Regions from separate parts of the Streptomyces sp. NPDC043861 genome, predicted to be linked through region 4. Evidence: riboswitches for the same ligand, from Rfam matches in the RefSeq annotation. Region 4 holds a riboswitch; each other region holds the start of a gene.

Region 1 (4,252 bases), on a different contig from region 4:
GCGCGGCCCAGCGCTCCGGCCAGTTGAGCTCCACGGCTGTGCCGTAGTGATCCGGGTGCAGCACACCGCGCGCCGTACGGGTCTGCTCCCAGGCGGGCAGCGGGCCGTTGCGCTCGGCCAGGTCGCAGGACGCCTCGTACGCCGCCAGCATGATCCGCTCGGCGATCCGGGTCGACAGTGCCTGCGCCTCGGCGGAGTCGAAGGGCATCCGCAGCTTGAAGAACACGTCCTGCAGGCCCATGGCGCCGAGGCCCACCGGACGCCACTTGGCGTTGGAGCGGCCGGCCTGCTCGGTCGGGTAGAAGTTGATGTCGACGACCCGGTCCAGGAAGGTCACGGCCGTGCGGACGGTGGCGTCGAGCCGCTCCCAGTCGATGGCGTCCGCACCGGTGCCGCCGTCGGTGACGAACGCGCCGAGGTTGACGGATCCGAGGTTGCAGACAGCGGTCTCGCCGTCGTTCGTCACCTCGATGATCTCGGTGCAGAGATTGGAGGAGTGGACGACGGTGCCGGGCTCAGCGGTCTGGTTCGCGGTGCGGTTCGAGGCGTCCTTGAACGTCATCCAGCCGTTGCCGGTCTGGGCGAGCGTACGCATCATGCGGCCGTACAGGTCGCGGGCCGGGATGGTCCTGCGGGCGAGGCCCGCCTCCTCCGCCTTGCGGTAGGCGGCGTCGAACTCGTCGCCCCAGAGGTCGACCAGCTCGGGGACGTCGGCGGGCGAGAAGAGCGACCAGTCGGCGTCCTCGTTCACCCTGCGCATGAACTCGTCCGGGATCCAGTGCGCCAGGTTGAGGTTGTGCGTACGCCGCGCCTCCTCACCCGTGTTGTCGCGCAGCTCCAGGAACTCCTCGATGTCCGCGTGCCAGGTCTCCAGGTAGACACAGGCCGCGCCCTTGCGGCGACCGCCCTGGTTGACCGCGGCGACGGAGGAGTCCAGCGTGCGCAGGAACGGCACGATGCCGTTGGAGTGGCCGTTGGTGCCGCGGATGAGCGAACCGCGCGAGCGGATACGGGAGTACGAGAGACCGATGCCACCCGCGTGCTTGGAGAGCCGCGCCACCTGGTGGTAGCGGTCGTAGATCGAGTCCAGCTCGTCCAGCGGGGAGTCCAGCAGATAGCAGGACGACATCTGGGGGTGGCGGGTACCGGAGTTGAAGAGGGTGGGGGAGGACGGCAGGTAGTCGAGCCGGCTCATCAGCCCGTACAGCGCGGCGACTTCGTCGAGAGCCCTGGGCGACTCGTCCTCGGCGAGGCCGGCGGCGACACGCAGCATGAACTGCTGCGGGGTCTCGATGACCTTGCGGGTGATCGGGTGCCGGAGGAGGTAGCGGCTGAAGAGGGTGCGCAGGCCGAAGTACCCGAAGCGGTCGTCGGCGGCAGGGTCGATCAGCGCGTCGAGGCGCGCGGCGTGCGTCTGCACGAACGCGGCCGTGCGGTCCGCGATCAGGCCCTCGCGGTGCCCGACGGCGATGGAGTCGGAGAAGGCGACCGCCCCCTGTGTGGCCGCCTCCTCCGCGATCGTGCGGGTGAGCAGCCGGGCCGCGAGGCGCGAGTAGGCCGGGTCCTCGGAGATCAGCCCAGCGGCGGCCTCGGTCGCGAGTTCGCGCAACTCGGCCTCGTCCGAGCCCGCGTGGCGGCCGCGGAGGGCGGCCGCGGCGACGCGGCCGGGGTCCGTGTCGGGGAGATCGGCGGTGAGGTCGGTCAGGATGCGCAGCAGCGCGGTACCTGGCCCATCGGCGGACTGCGTTGAAGCAGGATCGGGCGGCGCGATGGTCACAGGGTGCTCTCCCTCGCTCGGCTCGGGGCCGGCGGGGGCACGGGGCACGGGCGCACTCGCCCGGGGGCAGGGTGCACCGCGTCCACCGACCTGTTTCCGCGAGGCCCGGACGTCGTCGGCACCCGGGCCGGACGGTCCGGGTGCGCCGTCGGCAGGTCTTCGGACTCGCAGGTGTATGCCCTGTGCGACACCGCAAAGGCACACCGGCACACCGTTGCGGGACAGTTCCGGACTCGAACCGGATTCCCCTGCGGCGACAGCGAGCATGAGCATACATGTAGGGGCGGTGGCTTGAGGCACCCCCCACATGTTGTGTCGCCGCGGTTCTCAGAGCTCCAGGCTGTAGGCCAGCAGAGGCACGTCCGCCAGCGGACACCAGTCCCGCTCGGGCGTTCTGACGAAGCCGATTCGTTCGTAGATGCGGTGCGCGGCGTGCATGCGGGGGTGCGTCGACAGGACGAGCCTCCGGCAGCCTTCGGTGTCCCTGGCCCGCTCGATGCACGCCCTGACGAGTGCCTCCCCGGCGCCCCGCCCCCGCGCTTCCGTGGCGACCGCCAGCATCCTGAACTCGGTTTCCCCGTCCTCGGCGATGTCGGCCCAGGGCGCCCCGCCGAGAACGAAGGTCACCCCGCCGAGCACCCGGCCGTCCCGGTCCGCCGCGACCAGTACCTCGGCCTGTCGGGCCCGGGCGACGACGTCCCTCAGACGGTCGAGGTACGGGTCCTCCTCGCCGAAGTCCAGCAGCCTGCCGTCGAGATAGGCCCGTGCCGTGAGCTCCCCCAGGGCCTCGTACTCCGAGGGTTCGGCCCTTCTGACGAAGATGTCCATATCCGAAGTTTCCTCCATGTGCACGAGGGCGGCTCGAGGCCGTTCCCCCGGCCGGTTGCCTCAACACCCCATGTTCCCAAGGCCGCGGAGGGGGTGCGGGGACAATGCGGTGCCGTTTCGGACGGACACGAACGCCGGCCGGCACAGGCTCATGGGGCCCGTGCCGGCCGGCGCCGGGAAACACACGCGTCAGTGGGTGACTGCGCCCACCTTCGGGAGTTCGGGTTCGACCCCGGGGTCCCCGGCGTCCGCCGTGTAGTCCCCCGGAGACGTCTCGTCGACACCGTCCGGGGCCTTCACGGCGCGCAGCACGAGGGTGAGGACGACGGTCACCACCGCGTTGAGCACGAAGGCCGTCAGGCCGATGTAGCCGATCTCCCCGATTCCCGGTATCTCCGCCGATGACCCTCCGAAGTGCTTCTGCGTCGGACTTGCGACGCCGTACGCCGCCACTGTGCCGTAGATCATGCCGACGGCCCAGCCCGCGAGCAGCGCCCAGCGGTGGCACCACCGGGTGAACAGGCCGCCGACGAGGGCCGGGAAGGTCTGGAGGATCCAGATGCCGCCCAGCAGCTGGAAGTTGATGGCGACGGTCTTGTCCATCGTCAGGACGAAGGCCAGGGCACCCACCTTCACCAGCAGCGACACCAGCTTCGACACCTTGGTCTCCTGCTCCGGAGTCGCGTCCGGCTTCAGGAAGTCCTTGTAGATGTTCCGCGTGAACAGGTTCGCCGCCGCGATCGACATGATCGCCGCCGGTACCAGCGCGCCGATGCCGATGGCCGCGAACGCGACCCCCGCGAACCAGTCGGGGAACATGTTCTCGAACAGCTGCGGAATGGCGAGCTGACCGTTCGTCACCTTGACTCCGGCCGCGATCGCCATGAACCCGAGCAGCGCCAGCAGCCCCAGCATCAGCGAGTAGAGCGGCAGGATGGTGGTGTTGCGCCGGATCACGTCACGGCTGCGCGAGGACAGCGTGGCGGTGATCGAGTGCGGATACATGAACAGGGCCAGCGCGGATCCGAGCGCCAGCGTGGCGTAACCCCACTGGCCCAGCTCCCCGGGCACCAGCGCACCCCGCGGTTTGTCGGTCGCGGGGTTGATCTGCGCGAACGCGTCGCCCGCCTTGGTGAAGATGTCGTCGAAGCCGCCGAGCTTGACGGGGATGTAGATGATCGCGACCGCGATCACCAGATAGATCAGGGTGTCCTTGACGAAGGCGATCAGCGCGGGTGCCCGCAGACCGGACGAGTAGGTGTACGCCGCCAGCACACCGAAGGCGATCAGCAGCGGCAGATCCTTGATGAACCAGTGGGTGTTCTCACCGCCGCCGACGCCCATGACGTCCAGCACAGCCTGGATGCCGACGAGCTGCAGCGCGATGTACGGCATCGTCGCGAGGATGCCGGTGAGCGCGACCGCCAGCGACAGCCCCTTCGAGCCGAAGCGTCCGCGGACGAAGTCCGACGTCGTCACATATCCGTGCTTGTGCGACACCGACCACAACCGCGGCAGGAAGGTGAAGATCAGCGGGTAGACGAGAATCGTGTACGGCACGGCGAAGAAACCGGCAGCGCCCGCCGCGTAGATCGCCGCGGGTACGGCGACGAAGGTGTAGGCGGTGTAGAGGTCGCCGCCGAGCAG
Region 2 (4,252 bases), on a different contig from region 4:
CAACATCGTCGGCGGCCAGCTCACCCTGCTCGACGCCATCGAGCGCCGGATCGACTTCACCACCCCCGAGGGCAGGGAATACCGGCTCGGCGACCACGACGGGCTCGCCACCATCGTGGTCCGTCCTCGCGGCTGGCACCTCACCGAGGAGCACCTGGAGTTCGACGGACGGCCGGTCCCCGCCTCCCTGGTCGACTTCGGCCTGTACTTCTTCCACTGCGCACAGCGTCAGCTCGACTCCGGACACGGCCCGTACTTCTACCTCCCCAAGCTGGAGAACCGCTACGAAGCCCGGCTCTGGAACGACGTCTTCGTCCTCGCCCAGGAACTCCTCGGCATCCCCCGTGGGACGGTCCGCGCCACCGTCCTGATCGAGACCATCACCGCGGCGTTCGAGATGGAGGAGATCCTCTACGAGCTCCGCGAGCACAGCTCGGGCCTGAACGCCGGCCGCTGGGACTACCTCTTCAGCCTCATCAAGACCTTCGGTCACCGGACCGACTTCCTGCTCCCGGACCGCGCCCAGGTCACCATGACCGCCCCGTTCATGCGCGCCTACACCGAGCTGCTGGTCCGCACCTGCCACAAGCGCGGCGCCCACGCCATCGGGGGCATGGCCGCGCACATGCCCAGCAAGGACCCGGCCGCCAACGAGGCAGCCCTCGCCAAGGTGCGGCTGGACAAGGAGCGCGAGGCCGAGGACGGCTTCGACGGCTCGTGGGTCGCCCACCCCGGGCTCGTCCCCGTGTGCCGCGAGGTGTTCGACGGCGTTCTCGGCGAACGGCCGCACCAGATCGACCGCACCCGTGACGACGTCGAGGTCACCGCTGCCGATCTGCTGTCGGTGCGCCGTATCAGCGGCCCGCCCACCCCGGAGGGGGTCCGCACCAACATCGCGATCGCCCTGCGCTACTTCGACGCCTGGCTACGGGGGCAGGGAGCCGTTGCCCTGTACGGCCTGATGGAGGACGCCGCCACCGCGGAGATCGCCCGCGTACAGATCTGGCAGTGGCTGCGCCACCGCGTCGTCGACCGCGAGACGGTGCTGCGGCTGCTCGACGACGAGGTCGCCGCTCTGGGTGCCGAGTACCCGTGGGCGGCCGTCGACGAAGTGCGCGATCTCTTCGAACGGACCTCCCTGGAACACGAGTTGCCGCTGTTCTTCACGCCGGACGCCTACTCCCGTCACCTCGTCGTGCGTGCGGAGGCCCGGTCGTGAGCGGGAGCATCCAGCGCGTCGGCGTGGTCGGCGGCGGACAGATGGGCGCCGGAATCGCGGAGGTGTGCGCGCGAGCCGGACTGGACACGGTGGTGTGCGAGGTGGACGCGCCGGCCGCCCGCACCGCGCGGGAACGGGTGGCCGGCTCCCTGGACCGTGCGGTGCACCGTGGAAAGCTGGAGCGGGACGCGGCGCGGGACGCCCTCGACCGGATGGTCTTCACCGGCTGCCTGGAAGACCTGGCCGACCGGCAGCTGGTCGTCGAGGCGATCGTGGAGAACCCGGACGCCAAGACCGAGGTCTTCGCCTCACTCGACAAGATCGTGGCCGATCCGGCCGCGGTGCTGGCGACCAACACCTCCTCCCTGCCGGTCACGCGGCTCGGCATGGCGACGGGCCGCGCCGACCGGGTCGTGGGCCTGCACTTCTTCAATCCGGTGCCCGTACTGCCGCTGGTGGAGGTCGTGACCTCCCTGCACACGTCGGCCGGGACGGTCGCCGCGACCGAGGAATTCGCTGCCCGGGCCCTCGGCAAGACCGTGATCCGCTCGCAGGACAGGGCCGGGTTCGTGGTCAACGCCCTGCTCGTCCCGTACCTGCTGTCGGCGATCCGCATGACGGAGTCCGGATTCGCCTCCCCCGCCGATGTGGACGCCGGCATGGAGCTCGGCTGCGCCCATCCCATGGGGCCGCTGAAGCTCGCGGACCTGATCGGCCTGGACACGGTGGCCTCGATCGCGGAGTCCCTGTACGACGAGTTCAAGGAGCCGCTGTACGCCCCGCCGCCGCTGCTCCAGCGCATGGTCGAGGCAGGCCTGTTGGGCCGCAAGACCGGCCGCGGTTTCCATGCGTACGAACACGGCTGAGTTCCTGGTACGACCGGGCTGAGGGGCCCGGTGGGCCCGGGCTGAGGGGCCCGGGCCACGCCGCTGGAGGAGGGAACCGGCGGGAACCCACGGGGGAGGGGCGGGAAGCGCGGAGGTCGGCGCTTCCCGCCCCCGCGCCGTTTCAAGCACCACGGCCGCGTGTCTCAGCTCACCGTCCGAATGGCGGAGGTGATTCTCCGCGTCGGCTCAACGCCCCGTAGGCTGACGGGTGCAGCTGGTTCGCCCCGTCCGCCAGGCGGGATGCGTCGTAAGAGGGAACCCGGTGGGAATCCGGGACTGCCCCGCAGCGGTGAGCGGGAACGACCGCCGTCATACGCACTGGGTCCGAGCCGGGCCTGGGAAGCGACGGCCAGTAGGTGTCCGCCGGGAATCCGGCCGGACGGGCCCGCGAGTCCGAAGACCTGCCCGTTGCCCGCGTGCGAACGACTCGCCCGCGGACATCCCGGTGACCTCGAGGGCGGGTCGGCGAACACATCGGACGGATGACCGCGCTGTGCCGCGCTGGGCGTTCCGTCCGTTCCGTCGCCCTTCGCGTTCTCGTCCCGTCCCCGGGATCTCAGGGATTCATCTCGCGAAGGAGATCTCCGTGACCACCGAGTCCGCAGCCGCGGCAGCACGGGCCACCCTGTACGGCTACCCCCGTCAGGGACAGAACCGGGAGCTGAAGAAGGCGATCGAGGGCTACTGGAAGGGCCGTGTCACCGCCGACGCCCTCCGCGCCACCGCCGCCGGTCTTCGCCGGACGAACTGGCAGCAGCTCGCCGACGCCGGCATCCACGAAGTGCCGACCGGCGATTTCTCTTACTACGACCACGTCCTCGACACCACCCTGATGGTCGGCGCGATCCCCGCCCGCCACCGCGCAGCCGTCGCCGCCGACGCCTTGGACGGCTGCTTCGCCATGGCCCGCGGCACCCGGGACGTGGCGCCGCTGGAAATGACCAAGTGGTTCGACACCAACTACCACTACCTGGTTCCGGAGCTGGGTCCGGACACCGTGTTCAAAGCGGACTCCACCAAGCAGGTCGGTGAGCTCAAGGAAGCACTCGCGCTCGGCCTGACGCCCCGTCCGGTCCTCGTCGGACCGGTCACCTATCTGCTGCTGGCCAAGGCGGCCCCGGGGGTGGCCGAGGACTTCGAGCCGCTGACGCTGCTCGACCGGCTGCTGCCGGTGTACACGGAAGTGCTCGCGGATCTGCGGGCCGCAGGCGCCGAATGGGTCCAACTGGACGAGCCCGCACTGGTCCAGGACCGCACACCCGCCGAACTGAACGCCGCCGCCCGCGCCTACCGCGACCTCGGTGCGCTCACGGACAGGCCGAAGCTGCTGGTCGCCTCCTACTTCGACCGCCTCGGGGACACACTTGCGGTGCTGGCCAAGGCGCCCGTCGACGGCCTCGCGCTCGACTTCACCGGGTCGGCCGCCGCGAATCTCGACGACCTCGCCGCGGTCGGCGGACTGCCCGGCAAGCGCCTGGTCGCCGGTGTGGTCGACGGACGCAACATCTGGGTGAACGATCTGGGCAAGTCGCTCGCCACCCTCGGGACGCTGCTGGGACTGGCCGACCAGGTCGACGTCTCCGCGTCCTGTTCACTGCTGCACGTCCCGCTGGACAGTGCCGAGGAGCGCGACATCGACCCGCAGATCCTTCGCTGGCTCGCCTTCGCCCGGCAGAAGACCGACGAGATCGTCACCCTCGCCCGCGGACTCGGCCAGGGCACGGACGCCATCGCCGCGGAACTCGCCGCCAACCGGGCCGACCTGGCCTCCCGCGCCGGTTCGCCCATCACCCACGACCCCGCCGTACGTGCGCGCACCGCGGCGATCACTGACACCGACGCCCGGCGTTCCCAGCCCTATGCCGAGCGCGCCGCGGCCCAGCGTGCCCACCTCGGGCTGCCCCTGCTGCCTACGACCACCATCGGATCCTTCCCTCAGACCACGGCTCTGCGCACGGCCCGCGCCGATCTGCGCGGCGGACGGATCGACACCGCGGGCTACGAGCAGCGCATCGAGGCGGAGATCCGCGAGGTGATCTCCTTCCAGGAGGAGGCGGGTATCGACGTCCTCGTGCACGGCGAGCCCGAACGCAACGACATGGTGCAGTACTTCGCAGAACAGCTCACCGGCTACCTCGCCACCCGG
Region 3 (4,252 bases), on a different contig from region 4:
GTCCTTGGCCCACCGTTCGCGTCATGCGGCGGTCAGGGGACATCGTTCCGCGCGCCGTGCGATCGGCGGGGCGACCGCGCGTCCGGTGGCCCGCGCCAGGGCTGTGGCCCACACCGTCGGCAGGCGGCTGCCGACGGCATGAGGGACGGCCCGACGCGGGACGGGGCGGTGCTCATGGGGCCGTACTCGAGCAGGCGCCGTCACCGTCGGCCGGCTGCTCGGGGCCACTGCCGTGAGCCTCGAACGGAGCTCGAGTCGAACCGAGCCTGCCCCGGGGCATGCGTGGAGGCCAGGGCGGGCCCATACGTCCTGGCCTCCGGTCTCGTAAGTCCCGCCGTTGTCAGGCCAGGGCGATGCCGTCGAGTTTGCCGTTCTTCGCATCGTCGACCAGCGAGGAGAACTGGTCGGCGCTCATCTGCACACGCTGTCCGAAATCGTCGGTCAGGACGATCCGGCGCTCGATGGGGGCGCGGGGGTCCACGAACAGCTGCGGACAGCCGCAGTCGCACTTTCCGCAGAACGTCGCCACAGGCTCCAGCCCGCTGATGTCGGTCATGCTTTCCACCTCCAGGGGTGCGGAGCACCGGCTTGCCGGCGACCGCAGGGACTGCTTGCGGGATACCCCGTGCGCGGAGGGGCGATGCGCACAGGCACGGCCCACCGGGGCACGAGGCATGGCGGGTGTGCTTGCGTGCTCCCTCCACCGCCCTCAATGCCCCGGCCCGTCACGGCTTTCCGGGAACTCGGGACAGCTGGTGGCCGACTCCATGGGAGGGGAGCACCCGTGTGTCACGGACCTTCCTGCGCCTGCTTCGCTCGCGGCGTGCCGTGCCAAGTTCCGGTCGATGCCTTGACCGCGCTCGATGCCCCGCCCCGTCGGCCCCCGTCGGCTCCCGGCCCATCGGCCCGGCGTCGGGCCGAGGCGAGCCTCAGCGGGCACGATCCGGTCCGTCACTCACGGGACGCCGGCACCGGTGGCAGCGGCGAGTTCCTGCGGTGCGGCACCATCGGCGGTGCTCACGCAGTCATGCGGTGATGTTCCGGGCCCCACGCTCGGCGGTGGCACGGTCGTTGAGGGTCATGCGTGAGCGTCGACCGGCTGGGTTGCTCTTCCCGGACGGGATCTGAATGCCGTGCTCGCACCTCACTTGGCGTGCACTGACTCGACCCGGTACAGCCGCGGCTGTGCGTCCGTCGCGATCGTCGCTGCCTGGTCCATGTGGGCGCGGGCCTCCGGGTCGGTGAGCATCGCATGGTAGTGCGCCTCGGACTCCCATTGGGCGTAGTTGATGACGCGCTCGCCGTCCTGGGAGGCATGAAAGTTGGCACAGACGAAGCCGGGTTGGTGCTTCATCGTTTCCTCGGTGGCGCGCGCCAGCAGCGCGATGAGCTCGGCCTGGCGGTCGGGTGCGACAGTGAAGACGTTGATGAGTGTCGCCACCCGGCGGGTGGTGTCGATGTTCGCGGTAACAGTCATGGTCGGATTGCTCCCCTTACTGCGCTGGAGGAGCGCGGGTGCGGGTCCGCATTCCCCCGATCGGACGCGGACTGGACTGATGCATGCTCAGGTGCCGGTGACCGGACCGGGCTCTCGCTGCCGACGGCTCAGGAGGGGGCGCCGCGCCAGGGATGCGCCGACGGCGCATCACCCGCGCCCGGCCGCTCCGTTGTCCCGGCCGTGTGCGCACCCACCCGCGCTCGGTCGCTTCCTTGTAGGCGGGCCTTGCGGACCGTGCGGCGGAAGGTCGTCAGGACAGCCGGCCCGGCGAAGGTGACGCGGATGAAGCCGGTGATGGCCCGCCCCGGTGTCCCCGGCCCAGTGACGTCGCGAAGTCGAAGGCGATGCCGCGCTGCCATGGTTCGGTGAAGGGCGCGCCCGGCAGCCAGGCGAGGGAGCTGCCGGGGTTGGTCCACCGACCAGGGCCGGGCCGACAGGCTGAGCAGGGGGCGGGCCGCTCGATGTGACCACGGACCGGCCTGTTTGTACAGGGCGCGCGTGAGCCCCACGGAGGCGCACGTCGCTCGCTCCCGGGGGCCGCGTGCCGCCGTTCCCCCCGGGCGGTCCGACCGCGGACTTATGACGTGGAGAGTCTTTCTGTCATGATGTCCCGCGAATAGGCGACGGCGGAACGAGGAAGCCGGTGTGAATCCGGCGCGGTCCCGCCACTGTGATCGGCGAGCGGATCCCGAACAGACCACTGCCCCCATGCGGGTGGGAAGGCCGGGACGAGCACTGACCCGAGAGCCAGGAGACTCACGCGGTCGCCTCCTCGAAGTGACTGGGGCGGATTTCCCCGGAGAGGAGCGTTTGTCGGAATGCCCAGGAGACCGTCACCTGCCGGTTCCGTTCCGTGCCGGATCGTGGTGTGCAGGGACTGCTGCTGCGGCAGCCCCAAGGTGACCGGCGTCGATCATCGGGAGCAGACCGCGCGTCTCGCCATGGACGCGCCGGTTCGTGTCTCCGACTGTCTCGACGTGTGCGACCAGGCGAACGTGATCGTCGTGCAGCCCTCGTCCGAGGGCCGCGCCGCGGGCGGCAGGCCGGCCTGGTTCGGTCTCGTCAACGACGCGGCGGCGACCGAGGACATCGCCGCCTGGGTACGGGCCGGCGGACCGGGCCTCGCCGCGCTGCCGGACATCCTCGAGCTCTACGCCTTCACCCCGCCACGGCGCGTCCGGTCCAGGGCACTCCCCGACGCCGGCTGACCCGAACACGCCCCGCACATTCCCACGCCGGACCGGGCGTCCTCCGACGAGTCCCGATTCCGACCAGCCACCGGACCACCGTCCGGACCGTTCAGGACCACCCTGCGGTGAGAGGATCCTTGATGGGCAAGCGCCCGACATCCCTGCTGTCGGCCATGGCCGCTGCCGTACTGATATCCGGCTGCGGCGGCACCGTGACCCGGGACGACGCCCCGTCGGCGGACTCCGCTGCCAAGGGTTTCCCGGTCACCGTGTCCAACTGCGGTGTGAAGACGACCTATCAGCGTCCCCCGCAGCGCGCGGTGTCGCTGAACCAGCACGCGACCGAGGTCATGCTGGCACTGGGGCTGCAGGACTCGATGGTGGGCACCGCCTATCTCGATGACAAGATCCTCCCGAAGTACCGGGACGCCTACGACGGGATCAAGGTCCTGGCGAAGGAGTACCCCTCGTTCGAGACGCTGCTCGCCGCCGAACCGGACGTGGCCTACGGCGGTTTCGCCAGCACATTCGACGAGAAGGAAGGACGCAGCCGCGACGCCCTCTCCAAGGCGGGGGTCAACTCCTATCTGAACATCGAGGAGTGCCCGTCCGGGCCGGTGACGATGGCCACGATGGACCAGGAGATCCGGAACGTGGCGAAGATCTTCGGCGTGCCGGACCGGGCGGAGCGGCAGCTCAAGGAGCTCCACGTCACGCTGGACACGGTCGAGGACAAGCTCGCCGGAGTCACCCCGGTGAAGACCTTCGTGTACGACAGCGGTGACAAGACCGCCTTCACCGCGGGCGGTGCGGGCATCGGCAACGAGATGATCAAGCAGGCCGGTGGGGTGAACCTCTTCGCCGACCTGGACAAGGCGTTCGGTGACGTGTCGTTCGAGCAGGTGGCCGAGCGCGCGCCCGAGGTGATCGTCATCTACGACTACGGCGACCAACCCGTCGAGGACAAGAAGAAGTTCCTCCTCGCGAACCCGGCGCTGAAGGACGTACCCGCCGTCAAGAACAGGCGGTTCGCGGTGCTGCCGCTCTCGTCCACGGTGCTGGGCGTCCGGGTGCCGTCCGGTGTGGAGTCCTTGGCCCGCCAGGTTCACCCGGACCGGTTCAAGTGACCGACGCCACGGGTGTGGCGGAGGCGACGGATACGCAAGGGACGACCGGGGCGCGTGGCCCGACGAGCGGGCGAACGGCGGCGGGTGCCGCCGCCGTTCGCCGCCCGGGGATCCCCTACCCGCTCGTCCTCGTACTGCTCGCCGCGCTGCTGGCCGTCGCGGCCACCTTCGGGATCGCGGCCGGGTCCATCAGTGTCCCGGCCGACCAGGTCTGGGGCATCCTGCTGCACCGGCTGCACCCTTCGCTCGCCGAACCGACCTGGACACCGGTCCGCGAGACGATCGTCATCGACGTCCGGTTGCCCCGGGTGCTGCTGTCGGGCGTGGTGGGCGCGGGCCTGGCGGTGTCGGGAATGGCGCTGCAAGCACTTGTGCGCAACCCCCTCGCGGACCCGATGCTGCTCGGCGTTTCGTCGGGCGCATCGGTCGGTGCGGTG
Region 4 (4,252 bases):
CGCCCATGGGCGCCGCAGCCGCGCCGCGTCCAGCAGCTCCTGGTCGGCGAGCAGCTCCGCGATCGGCCCGGTCCGCAGACCGGACGGGGACAGCACTGCGGCGTCGTCGGCCCAGCGGAGGGCGAGATCCACGTCGTGCGTGGCCATCACCACGGTGGTCCCGCTCCTGCGCAGTCGGTCCAGCACCTCGAGCAACCGTTCCTGGCCGTGCGGATCGAGACCGGCGGTCGGTTCGTCCAGGATCAGTACGCGCGGCCGCATCGCCAGGGCCCCCGCGATCGCCGCGCGTTTGCGCTGGCCGTACGAGAGCAGATGCGTCGGCCGGTCCTCGAGCGCGGTGATGTCCAGCGCCTCCAGCGACTCGGCGACCCGGGCCCGGACCTCGTCCTGGGGAAGCCCGAGATTCATGGGTCCGAACGACACGTCCTGGCCCACGGACGCGGCGAACAGCTGGTCGTCGGGGTCCTGCACGACCAGCTGCACGGTCGTCCGGAGCCGGGTCAGCCCGCCACGGTCGTAGGACACCGGCGCGCCGTCCAGCAGCAGCCGGCCCCGGCCGCACCGAAGCCCGCCGCTCAGCAGCCGCAGCAGCGTCGTCTTTCCGCTGCCGTTGCGGCCCAGCAGTGCCAGCGAGCGCCCGGCAGGGACCGCGAAGTCCACGTCGCCGAGCACCTGGGGGCCGTCGGCGTACGCGTATCCCACGCCGTCCAGCTCCACCACGGCCGATGCGGACCGGATCCTCGTGGACGCAGTCATGACAGGGACCTTTCCAGTACGAGGGTGAGAGCCACGATTCCCGCGAGAAGCACGCCCGTGGCCGTCAGGAAGCGCACGGAAACCGATGCCTGCGGCACCAGGACCCGCAGGTTCCCGTCGTAACCGCGCCCGGCGAGTCCCGTCTGCAGCCGGTGCGCGCGGTCGAAGGCGCGGACGAACGCGGTCGCCCCGAGGCCCGCGAGGGAACGCCAGGTCGCTGCGCGGGTGGTGTGGCCGAGCCTGGCGGCCTGCGCCTGGCGGATCCGGCTCACCGAGTCGAGGAGCAGAAAGCTGATCCGGTACATGACGAGGGCGACATCGACCACAGGCGCCGGCACGCCCGCACGCACCAGCCGGGGCAGTACGTCGGACACCGGCGTGGTGAACGCGAACAGCAACACCCCGAGGGACGCCGCCGATGTGCGCAGCAGCAGCCGCCCCGCGTGCAGCGGCCCGTCGGGAGCAAGAGCCACCACACCGTCGGGCCCGCCCACCGCGAACAGCAGCGGCACCGCTCCGGTGACACAGAAGCCGAGCGGAATGCGCCAAGCCCGCCACAACTGATGCAGCGTCACCCCGGCGGGCCCGAGCAGCACCACCACGGTGACGGCCGCGACCAGCACGGCGCCGGGCCAGGGCGGCAGTGAGACGGCACAGACGGTCAGTCCCAGCCCGAGCACCGCCTTCTCGCATGGATGACGGCGGCGCCAGCGACTGCTGTGCGCCGCCGCGTCGATCGGCAGCATCGGCGGTTACGCCGTGGTCCGGCCGGCGGGGGAGTCCGCTTCCTCGGTGGCCGTGGTCGATGCGCCGTGTGCCTCCGCACGGGCCTCGCCCTGGCGGCGCCCCTTGCGCAGTCCGAAGTAGTACGCCAGTACCCCCGCGCCGAGCGCCGCCTGCAGGGCGAACAGCGCCGATTCGATCTCCCCCGAGGGGGGCTCGTACAGCGGGGCGAACCAGGGCTCGTAGTCCGGCTGCAGCTCGGTGATCGCCGTCTCCGCCTCGGCATCGGCGCCGGTGAACGGCTCCTCCTTGTGGTCACCCAGCCCCAGCACGAGCGGAAGTACCGCCAGCGCGGCCACGAGCGCCAGAAGCAGTGCGTTGATCTTCGTGTTGCGGTTCATCGGGCAGCGGTCTCCTTCGTCTTGCCCTGCTCGCCGCCCTGGAGCAGCACACCGAGGCGGGTCAGCTCACCTCGGCTGGACTGCACCAGAAGGCGCATCACCAGCACGGTGAGCAGGCCCTCGCTGACCGCGAGCGGGATCTGGGTGACGGCGAAGATGCCGCCGAACTTGGCGAGCGCGCCGGGGACGCCACTGCTCGGGTCGGGGAACGCCAGCGCCAGCTGCACGCTGGTGACGCAGTACGTGGAGAGGTCGGCCACGAACGCGCCGCAGAACACGCTCACCATCACCGGCAGTTCGAACCGCCGCAGCATCCGGTACACCGCATATCCGGCCCATGGGCCGACGATCGCCATGGAGAAGACGTTGGCGCCGAGAGTGGTGAGGCCCCCGTGCGCCAGCAACAGCGCCTGGAACAGCAGCGTGATGGTGCCGAGCACCGCCATGATCGGTGGTCTGAACAGGATCGCGCCGAGACCGGTGCCCGTGGGATGGGAGCAACTGCCCGTCACCGAGGGAATCTTGAGCGCCGACAGTACGAAGGTGAAGGCACCGGATGCGCCGAGCAGCAGAGTCGACTCGGGGTTGGCTTTTACCTCCCGGGTGAGTGCCCTCACTCCGTGGATCACGAACGGGGCGGACGCGGCGCCCCAGGCGGCCGCGTGCAACGGGGGCAGATACCCCTCGGCTATATGCATGGTTGGGGAGACCCTCTCCAGCACCTCGTGGATGGACAACGCGCCCTGGCCGGTCTCCTGGCTGACGGGTCCTGCCGCCCGGGCTCCGCCTTCCCGGACGTCGAGGTCTCCCTCGGCGATCCAGTGGCTTCCTTGCGGATGGAGCCGGACTTCCCGATCACAGTGGCGAGGGCCGCACCGGTACTCCACCGGTTTCCCGTTCACCAAGGCGGTGCGACATTAGTGCTTTGACCAGGTACATCACAAGCCGCGCACGGATGCGCAACGTCACACCTTTCGGTATGCGTACGCCTCCGTGGCCGCCGCTTCCACCGCATCCAGGTCGCCGCCCGCCGAGGCGGTGACGAGCGCCGCGACCGCCCCTTCGACGAAGGGCGCGTCCACCAACCTGGTGTCCCGGGGCAGTTCGTCCCCCAGGGCGAGCAGGGTCTTCACCGTGAGTACGGCACTGCCGAGGTCCGTCAGCACCGCGACGCCGGCGCCCCGGTCCACCTCCTCCGCGGCCCTGGTGATCAGCTCCGAGCTGGTGCCGAGCCCGCCGTCCGGTGTACCGCCGGCAGCCGCGACCGGGGCGGTTTCGCCGCCGCCCGCGAGCCCCCTGGCGAGATCGGCGACCGATGCCGCGACCTCCGCGCTGTGCGAGACGAGGACTATCCCGACGGGACTCACGAGGACTCCTCGGCAGCGGGCCCGGCCTCCGCATCGGCCAGGGCGGCGATCAGCAGCGCGGAGGACGTCGCTCCCGGATCCTGGTGCCCGATGCTGCGCTCGCCGAGGTAGCTCGCCCTGCCCTTGCGCGCCAGCATGGGCACGGTGGCGAGTGCGCCCCGCTCGGCGGCCTCCCGGGCGGCGGCGAAGGACTCGTCCATCGCCTCCACGGCCGGCTCCAGCGCGTCCAGCATCGTCTTGTCGCCGGCCTTCGCCCCACCGAGCTGTGCCACGGCGGCGACGCCGGCGCGCAGCGCATCGGTGAGCTGCTGGGGCGACACCTCGGCGGCGTCGCCGAGCGCCTTGCCCGTACGCCGCAGCAGCGTTCCGTACAGCGGCCCCGACGCCCCGCCGACCGTCGAGATCAACTGCCGTCCGGACAGGACCAGTACGGCTCCGGGGGTGTCCGGCGACTCCTTCTCCAGAGCGGCCTTGACCGCGGTGAAGCCACGCTGCAGATTGGCGCCGTGGTCCGCGTCGCCGATGGGTGAGTCGAGCTCGGTGAGGTGTGCCGCCTCACGGTCCACGGCGGCGGCTCCTAGGTCCATCCACCTGCGGAAGAACCCGGTGTCCAGCACACGGCCTCCTTCGTTCTGCCCCATGGATCAGCGTCCCCACCGCAGCGCCGGGGTCTGTACCGGCGCATCCCACAGCCGCAGCAGCTCCTCGTCCATCGCGCAGATCGTCACCGAGCAGCCGGCCATGTCGAGCGAGGTCACATAGTTTCCGACGAGCGTACGGGCCACCGGCACACCCCGCTCGCCGAGCAAACGGTGCACCTCCGCGTTGAACCCGTACAGCTCCAGCAGGGGGGTCGCGCCCATGCCGTTGACGAGCACCAGGACCGGGCTGGACGGCTTGAGGTCCTCCAGCACCGCGTCGACCGCGAAGTCGGCGATCTCCCGCGACGTCATCATGGCCCGGCGCTCGCGCCCCGGCTCGCCATGGATGCCGATGCCCAGTTCC

The links. A riboswitch is a leader RNA that binds a small molecule or an ion and turns the genes downstream of it on or off. The one in region 4 is predicted to bind cobalamin.
Region 1: it holds a riboswitch for cobalamin, as region 4 does, so the genes downstream of both, AC068D_RS21900 (ribonucleoside-diphosphate reductase subunit alpha) here and AC068D_RS31855 (energy-coupling factor ABC transporter permease) in region 4, are expected to answer to the same signal.
Region 2: it holds a riboswitch for cobalamin, as region 4 does, so the genes downstream of both, metE (5-methyltetrahydropteroyltriglutamate--homocysteine S-methyltransferase) here and AC068D_RS31855 (energy-coupling factor ABC transporter permease) in region 4, are expected to answer to the same signal.
Region 3: it holds a riboswitch for cobalamin, as region 4 does, so the genes downstream of both, AC068D_RS27080 ((2Fe-2S) ferredoxin domain-containing protein) here and AC068D_RS31855 (energy-coupling factor ABC transporter permease) in region 4, are expected to answer to the same signal.

Annotation. Positions count from the first base shown of each region.
Region 1 is NZ_JBWKDP010000009.1:219,880-224,131, forward strand. Features, by position in the region: gene AC068D_RS21900 (ribonucleoside-diphosphate reductase subunit alpha) at 1-1,777, opposite strand, end outside; cobalamin riboswitch at 1,911-2,050, opposite strand; gene AC068D_RS21905 (GNAT family N-acetyltransferase) at 2,105-2,605, opposite strand; gene mctP (monocarboxylate uptake permease MctP) at 2,795-4,252, opposite strand, start outside.
Region 2 is NZ_JBWKDP010000012.1:214,700-218,951, forward strand. Features, by position in the region: gene aceB (malate synthase A) at 1-1,219, shown strand, start outside; gene AC068D_RS26040 (3-hydroxybutyryl-CoA dehydrogenase) at 1,216-2,085, shown strand; cobalamin riboswitch at 2,305-2,529, shown strand; gene metE (5-methyltetrahydropteroyltriglutamate--homocysteine S-methyltransferase) at 2,693-4,252, shown strand, end outside.
Region 3 is NZ_JBWKDP010000013.1:161,294-165,545, forward strand. Features, by position in the region: gene AC068D_RS27065 (DoxX family protein) at 1-142, shown strand, start outside; gene AC068D_RS27070 (hypothetical protein) at 341-556, opposite strand; gene AC068D_RS27075 (antibiotic biosynthesis monooxygenase family protein) at 1,145-1,477, opposite strand; cobalamin riboswitch at 2,087-2,276, shown strand; gene AC068D_RS27080 ((2Fe-2S) ferredoxin domain-containing protein) at 2,317-2,706, shown strand; gene AC068D_RS27085 (ABC transporter substrate-binding protein) at 2,826-3,815, shown strand; gene AC068D_RS27090 (FecCD family ABC transporter permease) at 3,812-4,252, shown strand, end outside.
Region 4 is NZ_JBWKDP010000018.1:124,221-128,472, reverse strand. Features, by position in the region: gene AC068D_RS31870 (energy-coupling factor ABC transporter ATP-binding protein) at 1-756, opposite strand, end outside; gene cbiQ (cobalt ECF transporter T component CbiQ) at 753-1,502, opposite strand; gene AC068D_RS31860 (energy-coupling factor ABC transporter substrate-binding protein) at 1,509-1,880, opposite strand; gene AC068D_RS31855 (energy-coupling factor ABC transporter permease) at 1,877-2,578, opposite strand; cobalamin riboswitch at 2,609-2,828, opposite strand; gene dhaM (dihydroxyacetone kinase phosphoryl donor subunit DhaM) at 2,846-3,247, opposite strand; gene dhaL (dihydroxyacetone kinase subunit DhaL) at 3,244-3,864, opposite strand; gene dhaK (dihydroxyacetone kinase subunit DhaK) at 3,892-4,252, opposite strand, start outside.